Regions from separate parts of the Caballeronia sp. EK genome, predicted to be linked through region 1. Evidence: predicted binding sites of a transcription regulator. Region 1 holds the regulator's gene; each other region holds the start of a gene.
The links. The regulator FliA, encoded in region 1, starts transcription of late flagellar genes. The targets are predictions, from matches to a motif close to CTAAAGTTTNNNNNNNNNNNGCCGNTA.
Positions count from the first base shown of each region.

Region 2: the regulator FliA is predicted to act here: its motif matches at 4,560-4,586, upstream of IAG25_RS33620 (flagellin).
Region 3: the regulator FliA is predicted to act here: its motif matches at 4,827-4,853, upstream of flgM (flagellar biosynthesis anti-sigma factor FlgM).

Region 1 covers NZ_JACSUE010000012.1:124-7,890, forward strand. The annotation lists gene IAG25_RS29930 (aromatic ring-hydroxylating oxygenase subunit alpha) at 1-996, opposite strand, end outside; gene IAG25_RS29935 (GGDEF domain-containing protein) at 1,187-2,281, shown strand; gene IAG25_RS29940 (RNA polymerase sigma factor FliA) at 2,283-3,017, opposite strand; gene IAG25_RS29945 (MinD/ParA family ATP-binding protein) at 3,033-3,950, opposite strand; gene flhF (flagellar biosynthesis protein FlhF) at 3,943-5,745, opposite strand; gene IAG25_RS29955 (thiamine pyrophosphate-binding protein) at 6,057-7,763, shown strand.
Region 2 covers NZ_JACSUE010000016.1:65,625-73,391, reverse strand. The annotation lists gene vioA (dTDP-4-amino-4,6-dideoxy-D-glucose aminotransferase VioA) at 1-1,105, opposite strand, end outside; gene IAG25_RS33630 (flagellar protein FliT) at 1,313-1,612, opposite strand; gene fliD (flagellar filament capping protein FliD) at 1,622-3,160, opposite strand; gene IAG25_RS33620 (flagellin) at 3,344-4,462, opposite strand; gene IAG25_RS33615 (aldo/keto reductase) at 4,706-5,656, shown strand; gene rpsU (30S ribosomal protein S21) at 6,004-6,216, shown strand; gene IAG25_RS33605 (hypothetical protein) at 6,331-6,708, opposite strand; gene IAG25_RS33600 (hypothetical protein) at 6,725-7,150, opposite strand; gene IAG25_RS33595 (DNA-3-methyladenine glycosylase I) at 7,586-7,767, opposite strand, start outside.
Region 3 covers NZ_JACSUE010000031.1:17,165-24,931, reverse strand. The annotation lists gene IAG25_RS39290 (hypothetical protein) at 1-389, shown strand, start outside; gene flhA (flagellar biosynthesis protein FlhA) at 412-2,520, opposite strand; gene flhB (flagellar biosynthesis protein FlhB) at 2,517-3,725, opposite strand; gene IAG25_RS39275 (flagella synthesis protein FlgN) at 3,935-4,369, opposite strand; gene flgM (flagellar biosynthesis anti-sigma factor FlgM) at 4,470-4,796, opposite strand; gene flgA (flagellar basal body P-ring formation chaperone FlgA) at 4,977-6,266, opposite strand; gene flgB (flagellar basal body rod protein FlgB) at 6,470-6,949, shown strand; gene flgC (flagellar basal body rod protein FlgC) at 6,959-7,384, shown strand; gene IAG25_RS39250 (flagellar hook assembly protein FlgD) at 7,408-7,767, shown strand, end outside.

The sequences.
Region 1 (7,767 bases):
GGCTTCCGCGAGAATCGTCCCCCAGCCGAACCCCATCCCCGCCAGCCATCTCCGGTAAGCCACCGCCATCCGATCGCACCGCTGATGCAACTCCGCATCGAGATCGAGCGGCAGACGCCGAGGCCATTGCGACTCGACGATCGGCGTGTCCTGCATCAGTATTTCCATATTGAAGTCGTAAAGCGCCTGATCGGAATGCGTCGCGTCGTCCTCATGAATCGACACGAGCCACGCGCGCGTTTCCGTCTGCGTCACCGGCGACGCCGCCAGCATGATATGCAGCGCACCCTGTCCGCCCGACGCCATCTTCGTGAGACTCGCGATCAACGGCCGCTTCACGCGATACACATAATCGATCATCGCGCCGCCGCCCTGTCCAGGAATCCCCGCGGGTTGCCAGTATCGGCACTGCCGCGCCTCCAGTCCGCCATCGGCAGTCTGCACGACTTCATAATCCGGCACTTCCGTATGCGCGTCCTCGCCCAGAATCCCCACATGCACGAACGAAAAGTGCGCCATATCGAGAAAATTTTCGACGACGCGCGGCGCCGATGACCTCACCGTCTGCGGCGCGAGATTGATGCGCCGGCCACCGGGAATCGCGGCTTCGGGAAAGAAATCGAGCGCGTAGGCCGGCTCGCCGAAGCACATCCACACGACGCCGTACTTCTCCTCGCTGACGAATGTCGTCGCGCAGGCACGCTTCGGAGGACGCAACGAAGGATTCGACGGAATCCGCAAGCACTGCCCTTCGATGTCGTAACGCCAGCCGTGATACGGGCACACGATCTGATCGCGCATCACGTGCCCGAGCGACAACTGCGCGCCGCGATGCGGACAGTAATCGCGCCAAACATGCGCCGCGCCGCTACCGTCGCGCCACACGACGATGCACTCATCGGCGACGACAAAGCCGCGCGCGCCGCCTTCGGGGACGTCTTCGCTATTGCAGACCGGCAGCCATTCGCCGGCCAGAGAAATGGATTCGTCGCGCATCACGGTGAATCGGAAATAGAAGTGCGAAAGCCGTTATTACACGAAACACAGCGTCTTCGCAAAACGTTGCAAAATAGCGGATCGCTCGCTCGGCGCAATTCGATACCACGCCATAAAGTCGATGCCACGCGACGGGGCCGCAGTAAAGACAGCAAGATAAAAGAAAGAAATCACCATCCAGGGGTTCAGTATGGAGCAGGCGCATCAACCGGCACGCCGGCCTTATGCCTTCGCATGGTCCGAGCACCGGAATCCCGAACGCGAGCAGGCCACGCTGCGGGTCTGGATGGGAGCGGCGGTTCTTCTGGCCTACGGCATCTTCGCGTGGCTCCGCCCTTCCTACGATGCACTGGCGGTCGCGCGTCTCATCGCGCTCTACGTGTCTTACGGTGCTGCCACGCTGCTGATCGTCAACCGCATGAGCACGCCGTCGGAGAAGCGTCTCACGGTCACGACCATCGCCGATCAAACGCTGCTCGGGCTCGCGCTTGCAGCGGGCGGCGCGATCGCGCTGCCGCTCATCTGGGTGATGTTCTGGTTTCTGATCGGCTCGGGATGCCGTTACGGCAAGCGCACGCTCGCGGTGTCATGCGCGACGGCGCTCATCGTCGTGATGGCGCTCGGCGTCTGGCAGCCGTGGTGGCGCGCCAATCTTCCCGCCGCGATCGGGCTGGGTTTGAGCGTGCTGGGCGCATCGGTGTATTTGAGCGTACTCGTCGATCGCCTCGGCAATGCGAATCGCGATCTCGCGCGTCAGGCATCGACCGATCCGCTCACGGGCCTGTCCAACCGATACGCGCTCGAACGGATCGTCGATCGTGCGATGACCGCGCGCGAAACCGGCGGCGACGATGCCACCGCGCTCCTTCTCATCGATCTCGACGGCTTCAAGGAAGTGAACGATACCTACGGTCACGCCGTCGGCGACATGCTGCTGCAAGCCTTCGCGCAATCGCTCGCGAAGCGCATGCGCAAGTCGGACACCATCGCGCGTCTGGGCGGCGACGAGTTCGTCGTGCTTGCACATCAGGTGCGCGACCGCGCGGCGGTGCTATCGGTGGCCGACAGCATTCACTCGATTCTCGACGCGATGACATCGGTGCAGGAGCGGCCGGTGTCGGTATCGGCGAGCATCGGCGCGTGTCTGCTTTCGAGCGCGACGAGCGCGCAGCAATCCGGCATCACCGCCGTGCTGCGCGCCGCCGATCGTGCGATGTATCGCGCAAAAAGTCTCGGCGAAGGGAAAACGGTCTTCGCCGAAACGCGCGACTTCGAAACGAACTGAATCAGGCCTCGACACTCGTCCACGCCTGCTCGCGCAGCTTCGTGCGCAGACGTGCGACCGCCTGGCTGTGCAGCTGGCACACGCGCGATTCGCTCACTTCCATCACCGCGCCGATTTCGCGCAGGTTCAGGCCGCGTTCGTAGTAAAGGCTCATCAGCAGCTTCTCACGTTCGGGCAGCTTGTCGATCGCTTCGATCAGCGCGCCGCGCAGGCTGTCGTCGAGCAGCGCCGAAAGCGGATCCGAGCGATCGACGCAATAGCGGTCGAGGAACGGCTCGTCGTCGGCGGAGCGGTCGAAGTCTTCGTAGTAGATCAGCTGGCTGCCGTGCAGATCCTGGAGCATCGACTGATACTCGTCGAGCGGCATCTTCATGTGCTCGGCGATCTCCGTCTCGCTCGCGGAGCGGCCGAGGTTCTGCTCGACCTTATGCACCGCCGATTCCACTTCGCGCGACGTCTTGCGCATGCTGCGCGGCAGCCAGTCGTTGGCGCGCAGCTCGTCGAGCATCGCGCCGCGAATGCGCTGGCTCGCGTAGGTTTCGAATTGCGCGCCTTGATCTTCCTTGTAGCGGCTCGCCGCGTCCAGCAGACCGATCATGCCGGCCTGGATGAGATCGTCGAGATCGACGCTCGCCGGCATCTTGGCGACGAGCTGAAGCCCCAGCCGACGAACGAGCGGCGCATATTTCGTCAGGACGTCCGACTGTGAGAGTTTGCCTTGGGCGTTATACATCATGGTCACCTATCTTGATCACATCGACGCCGTGCTGCTCATTGCAAAGTCGTGAAGCGCGGCCACACGATGCGCCGCCTCCCGCCCGCCCTGTTCAGAGTCGCCAACCGGAATTCGCGCGTCTGGCTGGCCGTTCGCCGCGCGCATGTACGGCGCGGGGCGCATCGGCCAGTGGAGGAGCTCCGCCGCGATCGCGCGGTAGTCGCGTGCCGCGGCCGTGGCCGGGAACGCTTCGACTGCGCAGCGTGAGAGTTCCTTTGCCCGAGCGACGCGCGCATCCTCGGACACATACCCTGCCTGCACGAGCGACACGGCCAGATACCGGCTCGCGACGCCCGACAGGTTGTCGAATGCGACCGCCGCGTCGGCCGGGTTCTGCACGTGATTGATGAGCACGCGGAACTGGCCGATCGCATGGGCGTAGTGCAGGCGCTTCATGCACGCATACGCCTCGGTGATCGCCGACGCGGCAACCCGCGTCACGATGAGAAAGTCATGCGCCTGAGCCGCGAGCGTCGACAGCGCGCCGTGACGGTCCAGTTGCGCATCGATCAAAACGATGTCGGCCGGACCATCGAGCAATGCGCGGCACTGCGCGGCGTCGTGGCTGATGCGCTCGTCGCGCGGTGCGGCGATCTGCGAGAAGCCGAACGGCGTGCGCTCGACGACATCGGCGAGCGCGCGGCGGCCGGACATCACCGCGGCGAGCGTGCCTGCATCGGACAAACCCAGCATGCGGCTCACCGATCCCGCGTCCTGATGCTCGTCGATCACGAGCACATCCTTGCCGTGCACGGACAGCGCCGCGCCGAGATTCACCACCGCCGACGTGCACCCGATGCCCGCCGGCCCGCCCGCAACCGCCACCACGCGCGAACCGGCACGCGTGAGCAGCCGTCGCAGACCTTCCGCCTGGTCGAGCACGAACTTATCCAAAGTGCACCCCATGCAGTTCGGTCGTGGCGCGCGCGGACAATGCGGAGAGCAGCGCCGGCACTTCTTCGTCCTGCGGCACGAACGGCGAGCCGTCGCGGGGAATGCAGAATGCGCTCTTGATGAGAAAACGCTTGGTCGCGACGTACAGGTTCTCCGGCACCTTCTGGCCGGTCGACACGTAATGCACCGGCAGCTTGTAGCGGATGACCGTATCGAGCACGCCGCCGAGATTCGTCGCTTCGTCGAGCTTGGTCAGGATGCAGCCCGCGAGCGGCGGCTGATCCGCGGCGCTCTTGTATGCCTGCACGACTTCGTTGAGCGTGTCGCCGTGGCTCGTCGCGTTGAGCAGCAGGATGCGCTGCACCGGATGGCCCGCGCCGCACAGCATCGCGATCTGGTCGGAGACCATGCGGTCGCGCTGGCTCATGCCGATCGTGTCGATCAGCACGATATGTTTGTTGCGCAGCTCGGAAAGCGCGAGCTGCAGGTCCGCGGCGTCCTTCACCGCGTGAACCGACACGCCGAGAATCTTGCCGAAGATGCGCAGTTGCTCGTGCGCGCCGATCCGGTAGCTGTCGGTCGTAAGCAGCGCGACCTTGCTCGCGCCGAAGCGCATCACGCAGCGCGCCGCGAGCTTCGCGGTGGTCGTCGTCTTGCCGACGCCCGTCGGGCCCATCAGCGCGAACACGCCGCCGCGTTCCATCAGTGCATCTTCGCTATCCATCACCGGGATGTTCGATTCGAGCACTTCCTGCACCCATTCGAGCGCGCCTTCCACGCTTTCCATCTCCGGCATGTTGTCCACCATCATGCGGACGAGTTGCGCGGAGAAACCGGCGGCGAATAGACGCTTGGTCAGCGCGCCGCCCGTCGGATTGCGGCGCTGGCGCTCGCCCCAGAGCAGACCGGAGAAGTGCTCTTCCATCATCGAGCGCATCGACGAAAGCTCGTTCATCACCGTTTCGTTGACGACCTGCTCCATGCGTGCGCGGATCGCTTCGGTCACGACCGCCGCCGCGTTCGCCGGCAGACCTTCGAAGGCGCCTTCCTGCGCAGCCGGCGCGGTGCTCGCCGCCGGTGCTTCGGCGTGCGGCGCGCTCGCGTTGATCTTCTGCGCGGCGCGGCGTGCGGCGACCTGCGCGGCTTCGCGTGCCCAGTCGGGCGTTTCGACCTTCGATTGAACGCGCGCCTGAGCGATGGCTTCCGCGCGGTTCGCTTGCGCATGCGCTTGCTGGCGAATCGCGTACTTGCCTGCTTCCGGCGTTCTGTCGGCGCGCGTTTCCGACGCGGCGACCGGGACCGGCACGCCCATACCGCGAGCGATCGCGGCGGACGCCGTCAGCGGACGGTTCGACGGCATCGTCGCCTGCTGCGCGATGCGCTTCGCATGCTCGATCAGCCACGGGTTCGAGTCGGCCATCGTGCGCGGCGCTTCTTCGTCGGATGCGGCTTCGTGTTCGTGCGCGAAATCGTCTTCATCGTCGGCGTCGGTGTTCGCGCCGAAGACCGACGAAAACACGTCGCCGCTCGCGTAGGGATTCGCGGCGGATTGCTTAGCCGGCAGCGCGGCGGCCGCGGCAGCCAGCGCGGCGCGCGACGAGCCTGCCGAGCGTACGGCCTGTTCCTTCGCGGCCGGCGAGATCGACGCGATATCGCTGTCCGCGACGCCGACGATCTCCACGGAACCATCATCCAGCGTGCGATTGGACAGCACCACGGCATCGGGGCCGAGCGCTTCACGAACCTGGCGCAATGCGTCGCGGCTGTTCGCGCCGATGAATTTACGAATGTTCAAACTTGCCCCCGATGAGGTGAAACTGCGATCTTTGCGAGGCGGACCCGCTTGGCTCGTTGCCGTGTCCGCTTTTCAGTGAAGCCATTATTGCGAACTCCACCCTTTCTCCATCGCTGGATAAGGGGCGAGAAAAAGGGGTATTTCGGCTGATGGAAATGCCGCGGACGGCGCGAACAGGCCGCGCGCGCCGGGAAAAAATTCCGCTTTGCTTCTGGCCGCGTGCTCGCCCGACGGCGTAAGCTTTAGGGCAATTCGCTCACGGTCCGGCCCGCATCCGCGACGATCCGGACACTCACAGGAGAGTTCTTCGCATGGCGTCCGCTGTCCCCTCCGCGCAATCCGCTTCTCCCGACAATCAAACTACCGGCGCGCGTCTTCTCGTCGATGCGCTCGTGCATCACGGCGTCGAGCGCGTGTTCTGCGTGCCCGGCGAGAGCTTTCTCGCCGTGCTCGATTCCCTGCACGACGAAACCTCGCAGATTCAGACGATCGTCTGCCGCCACGAGGCGGGCGCGGCGAACATGGCCGAAGCGGTCGGCAAGCTGACGGGCAAACCGGGCGTCGCGATCGTCACGCGCGGGCCGGGCGCGACGCACGCGTCGATCGGCGTGCACACCGCGTTTCAGGATTCGACGCCGATGATCCTGCTCATCGGCCAATGCGCGCGGGATCACATGGACCGCGAGGCGTTTCAGGAAATCGACTATCGGCGCATGTTCGGGCAGATGGCCAAATGGGTCGCGCAGATCGACGATCCGCGCCGCGTGCCGGAATACATGAGCCACGCATTTCACACGGCGACCTCGGGCCGTCCGGGTCCGGTCGTGCTCGCGCTGCCCGAAGACATGCTGACCGAAGCGGTCGCCGCAGCGCCGCCCGCGCCGCGTTATCAGCGCGTGGCGGCATCGCCGTCGGCGGCGCAGATCGACCGGTTGCGCGAACTGCTCGCCAGCGCGAAGAAGCCGTTCGTGATCGCGGGCGGCAGCGGCTGGACGCTTGAGGCGACGCAGGACTTCGCGCGCTTCGTCGAGCAATGGCGCTTGCCGGTGGGCTGCGCATTCCGCTATCAGGACACGCTGTCGAACGAGCATCCGAACTATGCGGGCGATGTCGGCCTCGGCATCAATCCGGCGCTCGCCGCGCGCGTGCGCGATGCCGACGTGCTCTTCGTGCTCGGCCCGCGCATGGGCGAATCGACGACGGGCGGCTACACGCTGCTCGACATCCCGAAGACGAAGCAGACGCTCATCCACGTGCATCAGGGCGCGGAGGAACTCGGGCGCGTGTACAGCGCCGATCTGCCGATCGTCTCGGGCATGCCGGAAATCGCGTCGATGCTCGCGGCCCTGACGCCGCCCGCGAATATCGCGTGGAATGGCGAGGCCGAGGCCGCGCACGCCGCGTATCTCGAATGGCGCACGCCGCGTCCGATGCTCGGCGATGTCCAGCTCGGCGAAATCATGCGCCAGCTCGCGGAAACGATTCCCGCCGATTCGATCCTCACGAACGGCGCGGGCAATTACGCGACATGGCTGCATCGGCACTATTCGTATCGGCATTTCCGATCGCAATGCGCGCCGACGAGCGGGGCGATGGGTTACGGCGTGCCCGCCGCGATCGCCGCGAAGTCGCTTTATCCGGACCGCACGGTGATCGCGTTCGCGGGCGACGGCTGCTTCATGATGTCGAGTCAGGAACTCGCCACGGCGATGCAATATGAATTGCCGGTGATTTTCATCGTCGTGAACAACGCGCAGTACGGAACGATCCGCATGCACCAGGAGCGGCATTACCCGAATCGCGTGCATGGGACGGGGCTGACGAATCCGGATTTCGTCGCGTTTGCGCGCGCGTTCGGCGCACACGGCGAACTCGTCGAAACGACGGATCAGTTCATGCCTGCATTCGAACGCGCCCGGAAATCCGGCCTGCCCGCGTTGATCGAGATCCGCATTCCGCAGGATCAGAGCACGCCGGGCGCGACACTCGAACAAATTCGCCGGCAAGGACAGCGCTAAGGGA
Region 2 (7,767 bases), on a different contig from region 1:
CGTCGGACAGACCGGGATAGATCGGCAGACACAGCACGCTTGACGACGCCTGCGAAGCGACCGGCAAGTTGCCGCGATGCGCGGACGGCAGGCCGCGATACATCGGGAAGTCCGAGATCAGCGGATAGAAATAGCGGCGCACCATGATTTCGTGGTCGCGGAACTTCTGATAAAGCTCGTCGCGCGTCAGCGGAAATGCGGAGTCGACCAGAATCGGGAAATACGAAAAGTTGGCGGCGGTTTCGCCGGCGTCTTCGACGCACCGGATTCCCGGCACGCCGTCGAGCATGTCGCGATAGATCGCGTCGATTCTCTTGCGCGCCGCCAGAGCGCCATCGATATATTGCAGTTGCAGCAGGCCGAACGCGGCGTTCACTTCGCTCATCTTGCCGTTGATGCCCGGCGCGACGACCGTGACTTCATCCACGAAGCCGAAGTTCTTGAGATGGTCGATCCGCTGCTTCGTCTTCGCATCGGGACAGACGATCGCCCCGCCTTCGAACGTGTTGAACACCTTGGTCGCATGGAAGCTGAGCACGGACAGGTCGCCGTGCTGCAGCACGCTGCCGGCAGCCGTCTGCACGCCGAAGGCGTGCGCCGCGTCGTAAATCACCTTCAGGTTGTAGTTGTCGGCGATCTTCTGAATCGCCTCGACATCGCACGGGTGGCCGTAGCAATGCACCGGCATGATGGCGGTGGTCTGCGGCGTGATCGCTTCTTCGATCCGCTTCGGATCGAGATTCAGCGTCTTCGGATCGATATCGACGAAAACGGGCTTGATGCCGTTCCAGAGCAGCGAATGCGCGGTCGCGACGAACGAATACGGCGTGGTGATGACCTCGCCGGTGATCCGGTGCGCCTGCAACGCCGTGACCAGCGCGAGCGTGCCGTTCGCGAACAGCGACAGATATTTCACGCCGAGATAGTCGCACAGCGCCTTCTCCAGCTGCTGATGAAACGGCCCGCCATTGGTCAGCACCTTGCTCGACCAGATTTCCTCCAGATACGGAAGAAACTCGTTCAGCGGCGGCAGATGCGGCTGGGTGACGTAAAGACGCTCATCGACGAGTTCGGCGACGGATGCAAAGGGAAGACTGGCGGTCATGATGGATGGCTCACGCTTCTGTGATTAAACAGAATTATGAGACGCGTGGCCCGTGTCCAATGCGGCGATGTGGCGGCCAAACACCCGTCAATTCCGGGCATGCGCCGGGGGCGGGGTTCGATGAGGTCGACGGGGGATGCGTGCTGCTTCGGGGACGAGAGGGAATGCGAGCGAGCCGGGAGTGGCCCCGGCCCGGTCGAGAGAACGTCAGAATCGCGCGGCTTGCTGATATCGCCCGGCCGCTTGCGCACGCTCCATCGAGCGGCGATAACCGCTGGCGAGCATCGCATTGGCGGCCTGCGCGTGGCCCATCGTCGAATCGATGCTCGCCTGAATCTTGCGGATGACCATGAGCGCTTCGGCGGATTGCTCCGGACCGATCTGCATGACGAGCGGCGTGCGCGCCTGCGTGAGTTCCGCCGCTCGCGTCCAGTCCTGCTCGGCCACGGCCGCTTCGATCGCTTCGGTCAGCGCCCAGGCGCGCTGGATGACTTCCTGCTGTTCCATGAATGATCCTTACTTCGCGTTCGTGGCCATCGCGCCCGCGCTGTTGGTGCCGCCGAACAGTTGCGTCAGGTAGTTCGACTGCGTGGCCATTTGCGACATCAGCGTGTTCAGCGCGGTGAATTGCGTGTTGTACTGCGTGGTGAGCTGCTGCGTGTACGAAGTGAGCTGCGTCTGCTGATCGGCGATGCTCTTCAGGTCGGCATTCAGCGCCGTCGTGCGCGTGTCGATGAGACCGCCCGTCGCGAGATAACCCGTGAGGCTCGTGTTCAGTTGCGCGGCGACGCCGTCGGTCGTGTTGAAGAGCGACGCCACGGTGCCGGTGTTGTTGGTGAGCGCATCGGTGAGCGCGTCTTCGTCGGTCTGCAGCGTGCCGTCAGGCTGCAACGCAATGCCGATGGACGCGAGATTCACCTTGCTCGTGCCGCTGCCGATCGCCTTGCTGATCGTGCTGGAGATCGTGTTCTTGATCGCGTTCATCATCGAGTCGCCGAGCAGCGCGCCTTGCGAGCTGGCCGTCGAGTCGAACGACGTGAGCGATGCCGCCGTACTGATGAAGTTGTTGTACGCGGTGACGAAAGCGTCGATGGCGGTCTTCTGACCGCTCACGTCCTGGCCGATCGTCAGCGTCTGCGTCGTGCCGACCGAATCCGAGGTCAGCGTCATGTCGATGCCGGTAATCGAACCCTTGATCGTGTTCGACGCGCTCGACAACGCCGTGCCCGCCACCGTCAGATGCGCGTCCACGCCGGAGGTCGACTGCTTCCAGCCGTTCGCGCCGTCGATGATCGTATGTTCGGGGACTTCGATGGTGCTGTTGGGGTCGTTCGGATCGACATCCGTCGTCGTGGTCGACGACTTCACCGCGAGCTTCGTGATCGGCGAACCGGTCGAACTCGCGTCGGGCGCGACATCGACATTGATTGCATTGGCGAGTCCCGTCGACGCGGAGCGCAGCACGAGGTGCGCGCCATCCGTGCCGGTGACGATGGTCGCCGTGACGCCCGGATTGTCGGACGCGGAATTGATCGCGGACGCGATGCCCGAGAGCGTGTTGTTGCTGTCGTCGAGCGTGATCGTGCTCGACTTGTCGCCGACCTTGATCGTCATCGTGCCGCTGCCGAGCTTGTCGGTCGTCGAGAAGACGCCGGAAGTCAGCGATTGCGCCGACGCGATGTTCGTCACGTTGACGCCGTAGCTGCCCGCTACCGCGCCCTTGCCGGCCGTGGCGGTGAGGCCTTTGCCGCTCGCCGTCGCCGTGAAGGACGACAGGGTCGTGCCGTCGGCTAGCTTCGAGAGCGAGCTTTGCAGCAGGGACAGCACGGACTTGAGCGAGCCTACCGCGGTGAGCTGCGTGGTGTCGGCGGTCTTCTTGTTGTTGAGCGTGTCGGTCTGACCGGCGACCTTCGCATTGACGAGCGCCGAAACGAGCGAGTTCACATCCATCGTCGAATTCGTCGTACCACTGATGATCGACTGTGCTGCCTGCTGTACGGCGCTCGTCGGATCGACAGTGGTGCCCGATGTGGAGGTCGTGGCTACTGTGGTCATGTGTACTCCGTTCGTTGCGTGTGGCGTTCGTCTGGATTTGTGCGCAAACGCCGGGTTTTGCGCAAACGCGTACCGGGAGACGAGCTCCCGGTACGCTGACTTGCTTGTTTGCCGCGATGTTTCGTCTTGCCCGGCGCGCGTTCGACTGCATGCGCGCGCCGGCTACCGCATCGGCAATGTGGCTTAGCCGAGGAGCTTCAGCACTTGCTGCGGCATCGAGTTCGCTTGCGCCAGAACCGAAATACCAGCTTGTTGCAGCACTTGCGCCTTGCTCAGATTCGCCGTTTCCTGCGCGAAGTTCGCGTCCATGATCTGCGACTGGGCCGACGACAGGTTGGTCGCCTGCGAAGCCTGCGCCGACGACACCGACGCGAAGCGATTCTGGGTGGCGCCGAGGCTTGCCTGCAGCGTGTTGATGGTTGCGAGCGCGTTGTCGACCGAGTAGATCGCCGCTGCCGCACCGCCGCTCGCCGACACGTCGATGTCGTTGACCGCCGGAACCTTCGCAGCCGTCGTCAGGGACGTCAGTTCGGTGGCTTGCGTGCCCGTCGTCGGGACCGTGCCGCCGCTGAACGCGCCGGTGGCGAACGTGAAAGTGCCGCCGCTCGTCGAGCTGAACAGGTTGGAGCCGGTGAACGCCGCGCCGGTGTTGTCCGTGTAGGTGAAGCCGCCGCTGCCGTCAGCCGACACCGTCACCGACGTGACCGTCGCGCCGGTGGACGTGTACGCGCCGCTCGAATCGAGCGACAGGCCATCGATCTTGCCGAGGACAGCGCCCTTGGCCGGGGTGCCGATCGCGGTCGCCGAAACGTTCGCGCCCGACAGATCCACGGCAATGCTCTGGCCGACGTTCGCGCCGACCTGGAACGACAGGCTGCCGGCGGTGCCGTCGAGCAGGCTCTTGCCGTTGAACGTCGTTTGCGACGAAACACGGTTGATTTCGCTGATACGCTGCGTCACTTCCTGTTGCAGCGCGGCTTGGTCAGACGTCGAGAGCGAGCCGCTCGACGCTTGCACGGCCAGCTGACGAATACGTTGCAGGTTGTCGGCGATTTGCGACAGACCGCTGTTAGCCGTCTGGACGAGCGACACGCCGTCGTTGGCGTTCGACACGCCCTGGTTCAGACCGTTGATCTGCGCGGTCATGCGGGTGGCGATCGCGAGGCCTGCTGCGTCGTCCGCGCCGCTGTTGATGCGCTTGCCCGACGACAGACGGGTGATGGCCGAGGACAGTGCGCTTTGCGTGCTGTTCAGGTTCTGCTGGGCAACCAGCGAATTGATATTGCTATTGATACCGATCATTTTTGCTCTCCTGGGAGACTTTGTCTGGCTTTGGCTTTGGCACCGAGTGTTGCCTGGCGGTCCTGCGCTCGGTGATAGCCGGCCGCCTACTTGTGGTTATCGGGCCCCACGAAAAAAACTTAAGCCCTTCGCAAACGATTTGTGTAATGAATGCAGCCGTAAGCCTGCGAACGCTCGCCCAGCAAGGCGCCGGTTTCGCGCGTATGCTTTTCGGTCCGTTCTTTTTGCGCATTCGGAGCACACATGCAGACACGCAGCATCGGCACATCGGAACTGAAGATCGCGCCGCTCGTCTTCGGCGGCAACGTATTCGGCTGGACTGCCGACGAGCGCACGTCGTTCTCGATCCTCGACGCGTTCGTCGACCACGGCCTGAATTTCATCGACACCGCGGACGTCTATTCCGCCTGGGTCGAGGGGCATCAGGGCGGCGAATCGGAGACGATCATCGGCAAGTGGTTCAAGGAAAGCGGCAAGCGCCATCGGGTCGTGCTCGCGACAAAAGTCGGCAAGCTCGGCACGCGCGCCGGGCTTGCGGCGGCGAACATCGCGGCGGCCGTCGACGATTCGCTGCGGCGTCTCAAGACCGATTACATCGACGTCTACTTCTCGCATTACGACGACGAGAACACGCCGCTCGATCAGACGCTCGACGCGTATCAGAAGCTCATCAAGGCGGGGAAGGTGAGGGTGATCGGCGCGTCGAACTACACGGGCGAGCGGCTCGACACGGCGCTTGCGATCGCGAAGGAGTCGGGACTGCCGGCGTATCAGATCCTTCAGCCGGAATACAACCTCTACGATCGCGAAGGCTACGAAACCGGTCTGGAGCCGGTGGCGCAACAGCACAAGATCGCGGTCGTGCCGTACTACGGGCTCGCGAGCGGTTTCCTGTCGGGCAAGTACCGGTCGAAGGAAGACACGCGGCACAAGGCGCGCGGCTCGCGCGTCGAAAAATATCTGAACGCGCGCGGCTTCAGGATTCTCGATGCGCTCGACGAAGTCGCGAAGCGCAACGACACGACGCCCGCGACCGTCGCGCTCGCATGGATGATCGCGCGCCCGAGCGTGACGGCACCGATCGCCAGCGCCACGTCGGTCGGGCAGCTCGAAAACCTCGCTGCCGCGACGCGCCTGCAACTCGCCACCGACGACATCCAGCTCCTCGACGAAGCCAGCGCGTGGCAGAAATAAATCTGTTGCATCAATGGGTTGGACGGATCGGGGGAGTTGGCAGTGGTGCGGTGTTCTGGTAACATCGCGCCCGAATCGAGAAATGTGCCCGATTTCCTGCCTTCGCCGCTGAGAATGACAACGTCAACAAGCAGCGGCGAACGGCTCCGAAACGCGCGTTCGTGTGGTTCCTTCGAAAGCGCATGCCGCTTTGGCGGCTGAATCCCAACGATCTCTTTTCCGGCCTCCGTGGCCGCTTTGCTCGTGTCCGCCGCGCCATTTCATGTCCGGCGGACGATCGGAGTGCCGGGGCGCGGCAGCTCTATCGTCGCGCGCTTGAAAATACGTTTAGCAAACTCAGGATTTACATGACCACTATCGTCCTCAAAGAAAACGAGCCGTTCGATGTCGCGATTCGGCGTTTCCGCCGCACCATCGAGCGCAATGGCCTCATCGCCGAACTGCGCGAGCGCCAGTCGTACGAAAAGCCGACCACCGAGCGCAAGCGCAAGAAGGCCGCCGCTGTCGCGCGTCTGCGCAAGCGCCTGCGCAGCCAGATGCTGCCGAAGAAGATGCACTAAGCGTCTCTGGCCGGCGAGAATTTTCGGATTCTCGTCCGCATGGCAAAACGGCGGTGCGACCCGTATGGGCGCACCGCCGTTTTGTTTGTGCTTCGAACTACGATATTGCGCGTGTCACACGAACGCGTGACGCTTTCCGAGCGCGGCGAGCAGTTCCGGCCACTCGTCGATATCGGCGTAATCGTGCACTTCCTCGAGCTCGATCAGCAGATCGATGATGTTCGGATCGTAGGCATTCACGTTCGATGCGTAGAGCGCGCGCAACAGCCCGCCGTCCCGCGCATGCCGATAGTACGAAATGCCAACGCCTTCCAGCTCGGGCTCGTACAACTCGTCGCGCACGAGCGAGCCGATCGCGCACTTGCGGCCTTCCGGACTGCGGAGCCGGCACGAACCGTTGTCGTCCTCGGACACCGCGCGCTGCGTCAGCAAGTGCTCGCTGACGCGCTCGTAAATCTCCTTCGGGCTCAACATCGTAATGGGGCTCAACATCACAGCACCTGCAATATCACGCAGCCGTTTTGAGAAGTTCGGCGGACAGCCCGAACTGACGCGCGATCGACGTCAGACGCTCGCGCCACTCCCACTTGCCGAAGACGTCATGCACGTTCTGCAGACAGGAGAGCAATTCGACGGTATTGGGATCGAACACGTTGATGCGCGCACGAAGCAGCGCGCGCCTGAGCGCCGCGACGCCGACATCCATGTACGCCGGCACTTGCTCTGGCGGCTTCGCGATAAAGCGAATGGGCACGCCTTCCATCGCGGTGATGTAGTCGCGCGGCTTGATGAAGCTGCCGACAGGACAGCCGCCGCAGTATCCGCGATACGCGCCGCCGCCCTGCGGCAGCAAAGCCGCTTGCCCTTGCACAAAAAGATGCTGTACCGCGCCGTTGAAAATCTCCTGATGGGTCAGGAAGTTCAAGCTTTTCATGATCATCTCCCCTGCGCCCCTGCGCAGCGGCCGTGCGTTTGAGTTTTCGAGAAGCTGCACCTGCTTACCGGAGCGGCGGCGTCGTTGCGAATGTGGCAACCTGAATGAACGCTTCGCCGCTCGGACACTGCATCGAGCACGGCGGTTTCCCGGACTGGCTCGCGTCGGATTTCTACACTCAGTGAACGATCCGTACACCGTCAGTTATAACGGTTCGGTCCGGTAAAAAGGTGCGCCAGCGCACGCGAGGACGCCATTTTTACACGGCTCGTACGTTCGTGCAGTGCGGAAAACCCGGCAAAAAGCCTTGCAATTCGGGGCATTGCGCGTGCTTCACTGCAAAAAAATCGGCTTCTATAGGTGTTTACGCCAAGAGACGTATTTTGTACTCAGACGTGTTGCCAAAAAGCAAAAATTTCCCGCATACGAATATCTTCAGCGTGTGGATTTGGCGGCGGTCTTCCTTTTTGTCTTAGGTTTTTCTCGCGATATGCAACCGACGGCGTGATCGTTGACCAAACCGGTGGCCTGCATGAAGGCGTAGCAAATGGTCGTGCCGATGAACTTGCAGCCGTACTTCTTGAGCGCCTTGCTCAAGGCGTCGGATTCGGGCGTGG
Region 3 (7,767 bases), on a different contig from region 1:
TCGCGACCTCGCGGCCCGAACGCCAGTCGAGCAGCGATTTCAAGGAACGGCTGACTCGTATCATCGCCGACATAGCCGACGAGTTCGGTCTCGGACACCGCTCCGAAGTCGAACTGCCGATTTCGGGCGGCTTGATTGCGGATCACGTGATCGAGACACCCACGCCGTCGATCATCATCGCCGCGACCAGCGCGAACCGGTTGCTCCAGGGTGAACTCATACACATGCAGTATCGCGCCATGCACATGCCAGGACATGTGCTTGCCATTGCGGAAAATCAGCAGGCAGTAGGCAAGACCGAGTTCGAGCGTGCGAACTATTACACGTGGAAGACCGTCGTCTTCGATGCGCGGAACCTTCGGAGTCTGATCGGTTCAGTGCTTCACTGACGCGGGGCAGTGATTCTTGTAATCACGCCCCAATCAAATTCACCACCTTCACATTCCTGGTATCCGGCACTTCCGCATAAGACAGCACCTTCAACTGCGGCAGACTTCTGCGCAGAAACCTCGCCAGCATCGCCCGCAGCGAATGCTGCACGAGCAACACCGGCGGCAAGCCCAGATTCTGCTGACGCATGATCGCGTTCTGCGTCGAGTTCATCAGCGTCTGCGCGAGGCCCGGTTCGAGCCCGGGATTCGTCCCCGTCGACAAAGCCTGCGACAAGACACGTTCCAGCGTCGGATCGAGGCCCATCACCTGCAAATCGTCGGCGCCCGGATACCACTGCTGCGTGATCGCGCGGCCGAGCGCGAGACGCACCGCCGCCGTGAGATCGTACGGATCGGACATGCGCGGCGCGTGCTCCTGCAATGCGTCGAGGATCGTGCGCATATCGCGGATCGGCACGCTTTCGTCGAGCAGGTTCTGCAACACCTTCTGCAGCGTCGTGAGCGACAGCACCTTCGGCACCAGATCGTCCGTGAGCGACGGCGTGTCCTTGCCGATGCGCTCCAGCAGCGCCTGCACTTCCTGACGCCCGAGCAACTCGGCCGCGTGCGTCACCACGAGATGATTCAAATGCGTCGCGACGACCGTGCTCGCATCGACGACCGTGTAGCCGTAGACCTGAGCCTGCTCGCGCAGATTCGTGTCGATCCACACCGCCGGCAGGCCGAACGCCGGATCCTGCGTCTGCGCGCCCGGCAGCGCGGCCGACACCTGACCCGGATTGATCGCGAGCCATTGACCCGGGAAAGCTTCGCCCACACCGACCTCGACGCCCTTCAGCGCAATGCGATAGCCATTCGGCCGAAGTTCGAGATTGTCGCGAATATGAATGACCGGCGGCAGAAACCCGATTTCCTGCGCGAACTTCTTGCGAATGCCCTTGATGCGCTTGAGCAGTTCACCGTCGCTGTTGCGATCGACGAGCGGAATCAGCCGATAGCCCACTTCCAGCCCGAGCGGATCGATGAGCGATACATCTTCCCAGCTCGCTTCCGCATTCTCCGCCGACGCAGCCGCCGCGCTCGCAGTGAGCGGCGTGACATCGGTGACGGCGCCCGCTTTCTTCTTCGCTTCGGCGCGCTTGTTCATCGAGCGCGCGGCGTAGATGAGACCGCCGCCGAGCAGCATGAACGCGAAGTGCGGCATGCCCGGAATCAGACCCATGATGCCGATGATCACGCCCGTGATCATCAGCACGCGCGGATTCTGGAACAACTGGCCGGTCAGCTGCGTTCCGATGTCCTCTTCGGTCGCGACGCGCGAGACGATCACGCCCGCCGCCGTCGAGATGATGAGCGACGGAATCTGCGCGACCAGGCCATCGCCGATGGTCAGCAGCGTGTAGTTGGTCGCCGCGTGCGCGAAGTCCATGTCGTGCTGGAGCATGCCGACGATCAGCCCGCCCACCACGTTGATCACCATGATCAAAAGGCCGGCGATCGCATCGCCGCGCACGAACTTGCTCGCACCGTCCATCGAGCCGTAGAACTCGGCTTCCTGCGCCACGCCCTGGCGGCGCTTCTTCGCGGTTTCTTCGTTGATGAGGCCCGCGTTCAGATCCGCGTCGATGGCCATCTGCTTGCCGGGCATCGCGTCGAGGGTGAAGCGCGCGCCCACTTCCGCGATCCGCCCCGCGCCCTTCGTGATCACCATGAAGTTGATGATCATCAGAATCACGAACACGACGATACCGACCGCGAAGTTCCCGCCGACGAGAAAGTGCCCGAACGATTCGATCACCTGACCCGCGGCATCCGGGCCGGTGTGGCCTTCGAGCAGCACGATACGCGTCGACGCGACGTTCAGCGACAGGCGCAGCAACGTCGAGAACAGCAGCACGCTCGGGAACGCCGCGAAGTCGAGCGGCTTTTGCGTGTACATGCTGACGAGCAGCACCATCACCGCCAGCGCGATGTTGAAGGTGAACAGCAAATCGAGCAGGAACGCCGGCAAGGGCAGAATCATCATGCCCAGGATCATGCAGATCAGGATCGGGCCGGCGAGGGCTCGCAAGTTCTGCGTGCCCAGCGCGTCGGGCCGTTTGGCGAAAAATCCAGCGCGCGCGTTCATGCGGCGGCTCCATTGTCAGTGTTGTCGCCAGCCAGAGCCTCTGCGGCTTCCTGATCGGCGTCGGCGTCGGATACGCCGCCTTTGTCGAGTTCCTTCGGCACGTCGAGATCGGACGGTTCGTCCGGCTTCACGCCGCCATCTTCCTTGTACCGCTTGAGCTGGTACACCCACGCCAGCACCTGCGCCACCGCGCCGTAGAGCGCGCCCGGAATCTCGCGATTGATCTCTACGTTGTGATACAGCGCGCGCGCCAGCGGAGGCGCTTCGAGCAGCGGCACGTTGTGCTCGCGGCCCAATTCGCGGATGCGCCCCGCCACCAGATTCACGCCCTTCGCGACGACCTTCGGCGCGCGCATCTGGCCATCGGCGTACTTCAGCGCGACGGCGAAGTGCGTCGGGTTCGTGACGATCACGTCGGCGGTCGGAATCGCCTGCATCATGCGGCGGCGGGCGGCCGCGCGCTGTTGTGCGCGAATCTTGCCCTTGATGTGCGGATCGCCTTCGCTTTCCTTGTGCTCGCGCTTCACTTCTTCCTTCGTCATGCGCAGCTTCTTCGCGTGCGAGTAGAGCTGATACGGCACGTCGACGGCCGCGACGAGAAAGAGCCCGCCGATCGCCATGCCGCAGCACACGAAGATCAGGTGCATGGCATCGGCGAGCGCGAGATCGAGCGGCTTCGTGAGTAGACCGAGCACTTCGGCCTTGCGGCTCCAGATCGCCGAGCCCGCCATGCCGCCGACGACGATCGTCTTCAGCATCGACATGCCGAGCTGAACCGGCCCTTGCACCGAGAAAATCTTGCCGAGGCCGCTGATCGGATTCAGACGGCCGAAGTTCGGCGCGAGCGGCTTCGTCGTGATGAGCCAGCCGCCGAGCGCCATCGGCGCGGCGAGCGCGGCGAAACCCGTCAGCAGCAGAACCGGGAGCACCGCGAACAACCCTTCCTTGCCCGCGTTCGCCGCGCCGATCATCATCTGGCGCGAGTCGAGCACGGTCGCGTGATCGAAGGTGAATGCGCCGCGCAGAATCGACTGCAAATGCTGACTGATCGGCCCCGACAAACCCCACACGCCGAAAAATCCCGCCGCCAGCAGCGCGAACGACGCGAGTTCCCGCGAACGCGCAACCTGGCCTTCCTCCCGCGCCTTTTCCAGGCGCTTGGGAGTGGCTGATTCGGTTTTTTCGAGATCGCTTTCTTCTGCCACCGGGCCTTACTCCGTTGCTTCCATCGTTTGCACATGCGAGCGGCGCGAAGCCGCTTTTGGATGAAAGCGATTATTGCGGAAGGCGTCGAGCGGCCATCGGCGGATAAAGCCGGGGAAAAGGGGGTTATTCGGTAGATGAAAGCGCGGGAAACGAAAGCGGCGCGTGCCTCGCGAGAAGCACGCGCCGTTCGGAATGCGGAAAACGGTGATCAGGCGCCGGGCACGCGGCCATCCGGGCCGTAGAAGCCGCTCTTCGACGGCGCAACCTGCAACGCGGCGAGCGCCTTGCGGTTGTATTCCATGCGCGTGCGGATCAGGACGCCGTTGTTGTTGTTGCCTTGTTTCGCGCGACGCGCGGCCGCGGTCAAGAGCGCCCATTGCGCGGCGATCGCGGGGTCGTCCGCGGCGGCTGCTTCCATGCCGACGAAGCCGCCGGGGAAACCGAGCGCGTTCAACTGCTCGTCGCGCGCCTTTTCGAGCGCGGAGATGCGCTCGGTGAGCGCGGTCTTGTGCTCGATGATTCCAGGCAGCGCCGGCAGCGGTTGCGCCGCGATCAGCGCTTTTTCCTCATCGACGAGGAGGGATTCGAAGGCCAGAACAGCGGCGACTTCTTCGGTGACAGTGGCAAGCAGGGCGTCTCTCATTGCATCGCTCGAATAGCGGTTTCACAAAAGCCGCCGGTGCCATGAACGTCGCTTGCCGCCGCGCGCCTGTTTCTCGCAAGGCGCGGCCGGGTCACTGCGTTCAGCCGCCGGTCGGCGGGGTTCTCGTTTGCAGCAGATCGCGAGCGGTGCTCAGAATGCCGTCGGCGATCTTGCTCGTGTCCATCTTCAGGCTGCCGTCGCGGATCGCGGCCTTGATCGACTCGACTTTCGCCGTGTCGATGTCCGAGCTGTTCGATGCGCGCAGGTCCGTCGACAGCGACGACAGGCTCACTGTCGAATTCTTCGCCGTGCTCGTGCCCGATTGCTGCACGGTGCTCGCGGCGCCCTTCGCGTCGTTTTGCGACGCGCGTTGCAGGTTGTCTTGAAGGCCTGCCAGTGTGGTGTTGCTAGTCGTATCGATCTTCACGATGTCCATTCCCGAACGTGTTGAGTCCTTTAACGGCGAGGGAGCTTGAAAACTTTACCCTGCCGATGGAACCGCAACTGCCGTTCGGCGCGCTCATCGCCCTCAAAGCCTTGTCGAGCGGGCATTCAGCGCATTTGAAACAAAATGAAACAAGCGTGGGGAACCGAACATAAGCCCGCTTCAGAGGGCGATTTCCACCGTCTGACTGTCCTTCAATATGCCGGTGATGATCTGGCCGCCGGCAGTTTTTACACGTACTTGCTGGCCGGGCGCCGCGTTGTTCATCGCGGTGCCTTCGGCCGAAATCGAAAAGCCCGAGCCGCCCGCGACCACGTGCACGTTCTGGCCGATCGCCACCGAGCTTGCCGCGCGCAGCATGTCGGTGCGCAGCGGCAGGCCCGCGGGCACGCGCGACAGCGCGACCGCGCCGACGGCCTGCGCCGGATCGGTGACGATGGCCTGCGGCATCGCGGTGATGTCGCCGTCGCGGGCGACCAGATCGGCGTTGCTCAGCACTTCGCCCGGCGCGATGGCGCGCGCGGCCGTATAGAAAGTGGCGTTGATCGACACGCGCGCCTGCACGTAGAGCGTCCACGGGCGCTCGCCGACGCAGCGCACGCCGACGGTCATGCGGCCCCAGAGGCGCGCGCCGGTCGGCATGAACGGATCGAGCGCGGAGCAGGCGGCGAGGCCGCGCGGGAAAACGGGCGTGACGGTGATCTCGACCTTGCCCGGCAAGCCGGCAGCCTGCTGCTGCAGAAAATTGAGCGCGGCGACGCGGATCGATTCGCCATCCTGCATCGTCGTGGCGGGCGCGCCTGGCGCTTGCGGCAACGCGACGGCGACGGGCGTGGTTGCTGCGGCCGATGGATTGAAGCTCACGCGTCTCATCGGCGAAGCGGCGCCGGCGACGGGCGTCGCGGGACTCGCCGCGACGGGTTTTGCATTCGTGGCGCGAGCAACGCCATCGTCGCGCGTCACGACGACAGGCATCACATCGCGCGATGCGGAAAGCGCGGGCGCCTTCACGAGCGCGGGCGCCGGAGCAACGGACGCACGCGCGGGCTTCGCTTCGCTCGGTCCGGGAATCACGATCATGCCGCTCGCATCGTTCATCGATTCATCGGCGGCGTCGGCGCGGGCGTCGAGTTCGAGCGCGGCGTTGCGCATCGCGGCGTCGGCGGCTTTCGTCGCGGCGCGATAGCCGCTCGCACGCGCGATTTCAGACGCGGGCATCGCCGCGACGGGAGCCGATGCGCGCGAAACGGGCGCATTCAGGCTCTTCGCCATATCGGCCGCCGCGGCCGGATTGGTCTCGGCGTTGCCCGGAATGACGATCGGGCCGTCGCTCTGCTCGGCATGCGCGAGCAGAGCGACGCCCATGAAAAGGGATGCGCCCAGCGTGCGGCGCGCGAACGTCGCTGCGACGCGAGCCGTGGGGTTCGATGCACGCTGCGCGGACCTGCTCATCAACTTTCTCCGTACCTGTTCCGATCGAGCCGCGAAAACATGCGGCAACTTCCAACGAAACGAATTCTAGATATCGGCGGGCGCGGGCAAGCGTCGAATAGAGGCCCCGTTTCCCGGTTATTCGTCGGATTAGTTCTTGCGCGCCGCTCCTAAGATTCGTGTCATGCAAAAAGGCCTCGGCGCTGCCGACAGGAGAAACCGCAATGCTAGACAGACTCGACAAGGAATTCGCTTTTGGCCGTGAGGCGCTCGATGTACGCGCGTATCGGCAGGAATTGCTGTCGTCGAATATCGCCAACGCCGACACGCCCGGCTACAAGGCGCGCGACGTCGATTTCTCGAGCGCGCTCGCGGGTGCGCTCAAGCAGGGCGGCGGCGCGACGAACAACTCGACGCTGAAGATGGCGCAGCCCGTCAGCGTGAGCGTGAGCGGCGGCCTGGCCGCGACGGCCAAAGGCCACATGAGCGGCACGTCGACGCTTTCGGCATCGGGCGGTTCGAGCGACGACTACGGCAAGCTCGCCTATCGCGTGCCGAACCAGCCGTCGCTCGATGGCAACACGGTCGACCTCGACGCCGAGCGCGTGCAGTTCGCGGACAACGCGCTGCACTTCGAGGCGGGCATGACGGTGCTGTCGTCGCAGATCAAGTCGATGCTCTCGGCGATCACATCGAACAGTTAAGGAACAGCGATGCCCTCTTTGATGAACATCTTCAACGTCGCCGGCTCGGCGATGTCCGCTCAGGCGCAGCGCCTGAACGTCACCGCGTCGAACCTCGCGAACGCGGACAGCACGACCGGCCCGGACGGCCAGCCGTACAAGGCGAAGCAGGTCGTGTTCGCGGTCGATCCGCTCGGCGGCGCGCGCACCGCGTCGGGCCAGCAGGTCGGCGGCGTGCAGGTGACCGGCGTGATCGACGATCCGAGCCCGATGAAAACCAGCTACGACCCGACCAACCCGGCGGCGAACGCGGACGGCTACGTGACGCTGCCCAACGTCGATCCGGTGCAGGAGATGGTCAACATGATTTCCGCGTCGCGTTCCTATCAGGCGAACGTCGAGACGCTCAATACCGCCAAGCAATTGATGCTCAAGACTTTGACCATCGGAACCTGATCGAGAAACTTAAGGAACACCACGTGAGCTCCTCCAGCACCACTATCGGCAGCAACGGCACGACCGTCTCGCAGACGCTGCTCGACACCATGAACGGCGCGTCGTCGTCGGGTTCGTCGACGTCATCCACGTCGGGCACGTCGGCGCAGGATCTGCAGAACACTTTCCTCACGCTGCTCGTGACGCAGTTGAAGAACCAGGACCCGACCAATCCCGCCGACAGCTCGCAGATGACCTCGCAGCTCGCGCAAATCAACACGGTGTCGGGCATCGGCCAGTTGAACACGTCGCTGTCCTCGCTCGCGACGCAGCTTTCCGCCGGCCAGCAGACGCAGGCCGCGCTGCTCATCGGCTCGAGCGTGCTCTCGGCGGGCAACGGCGTG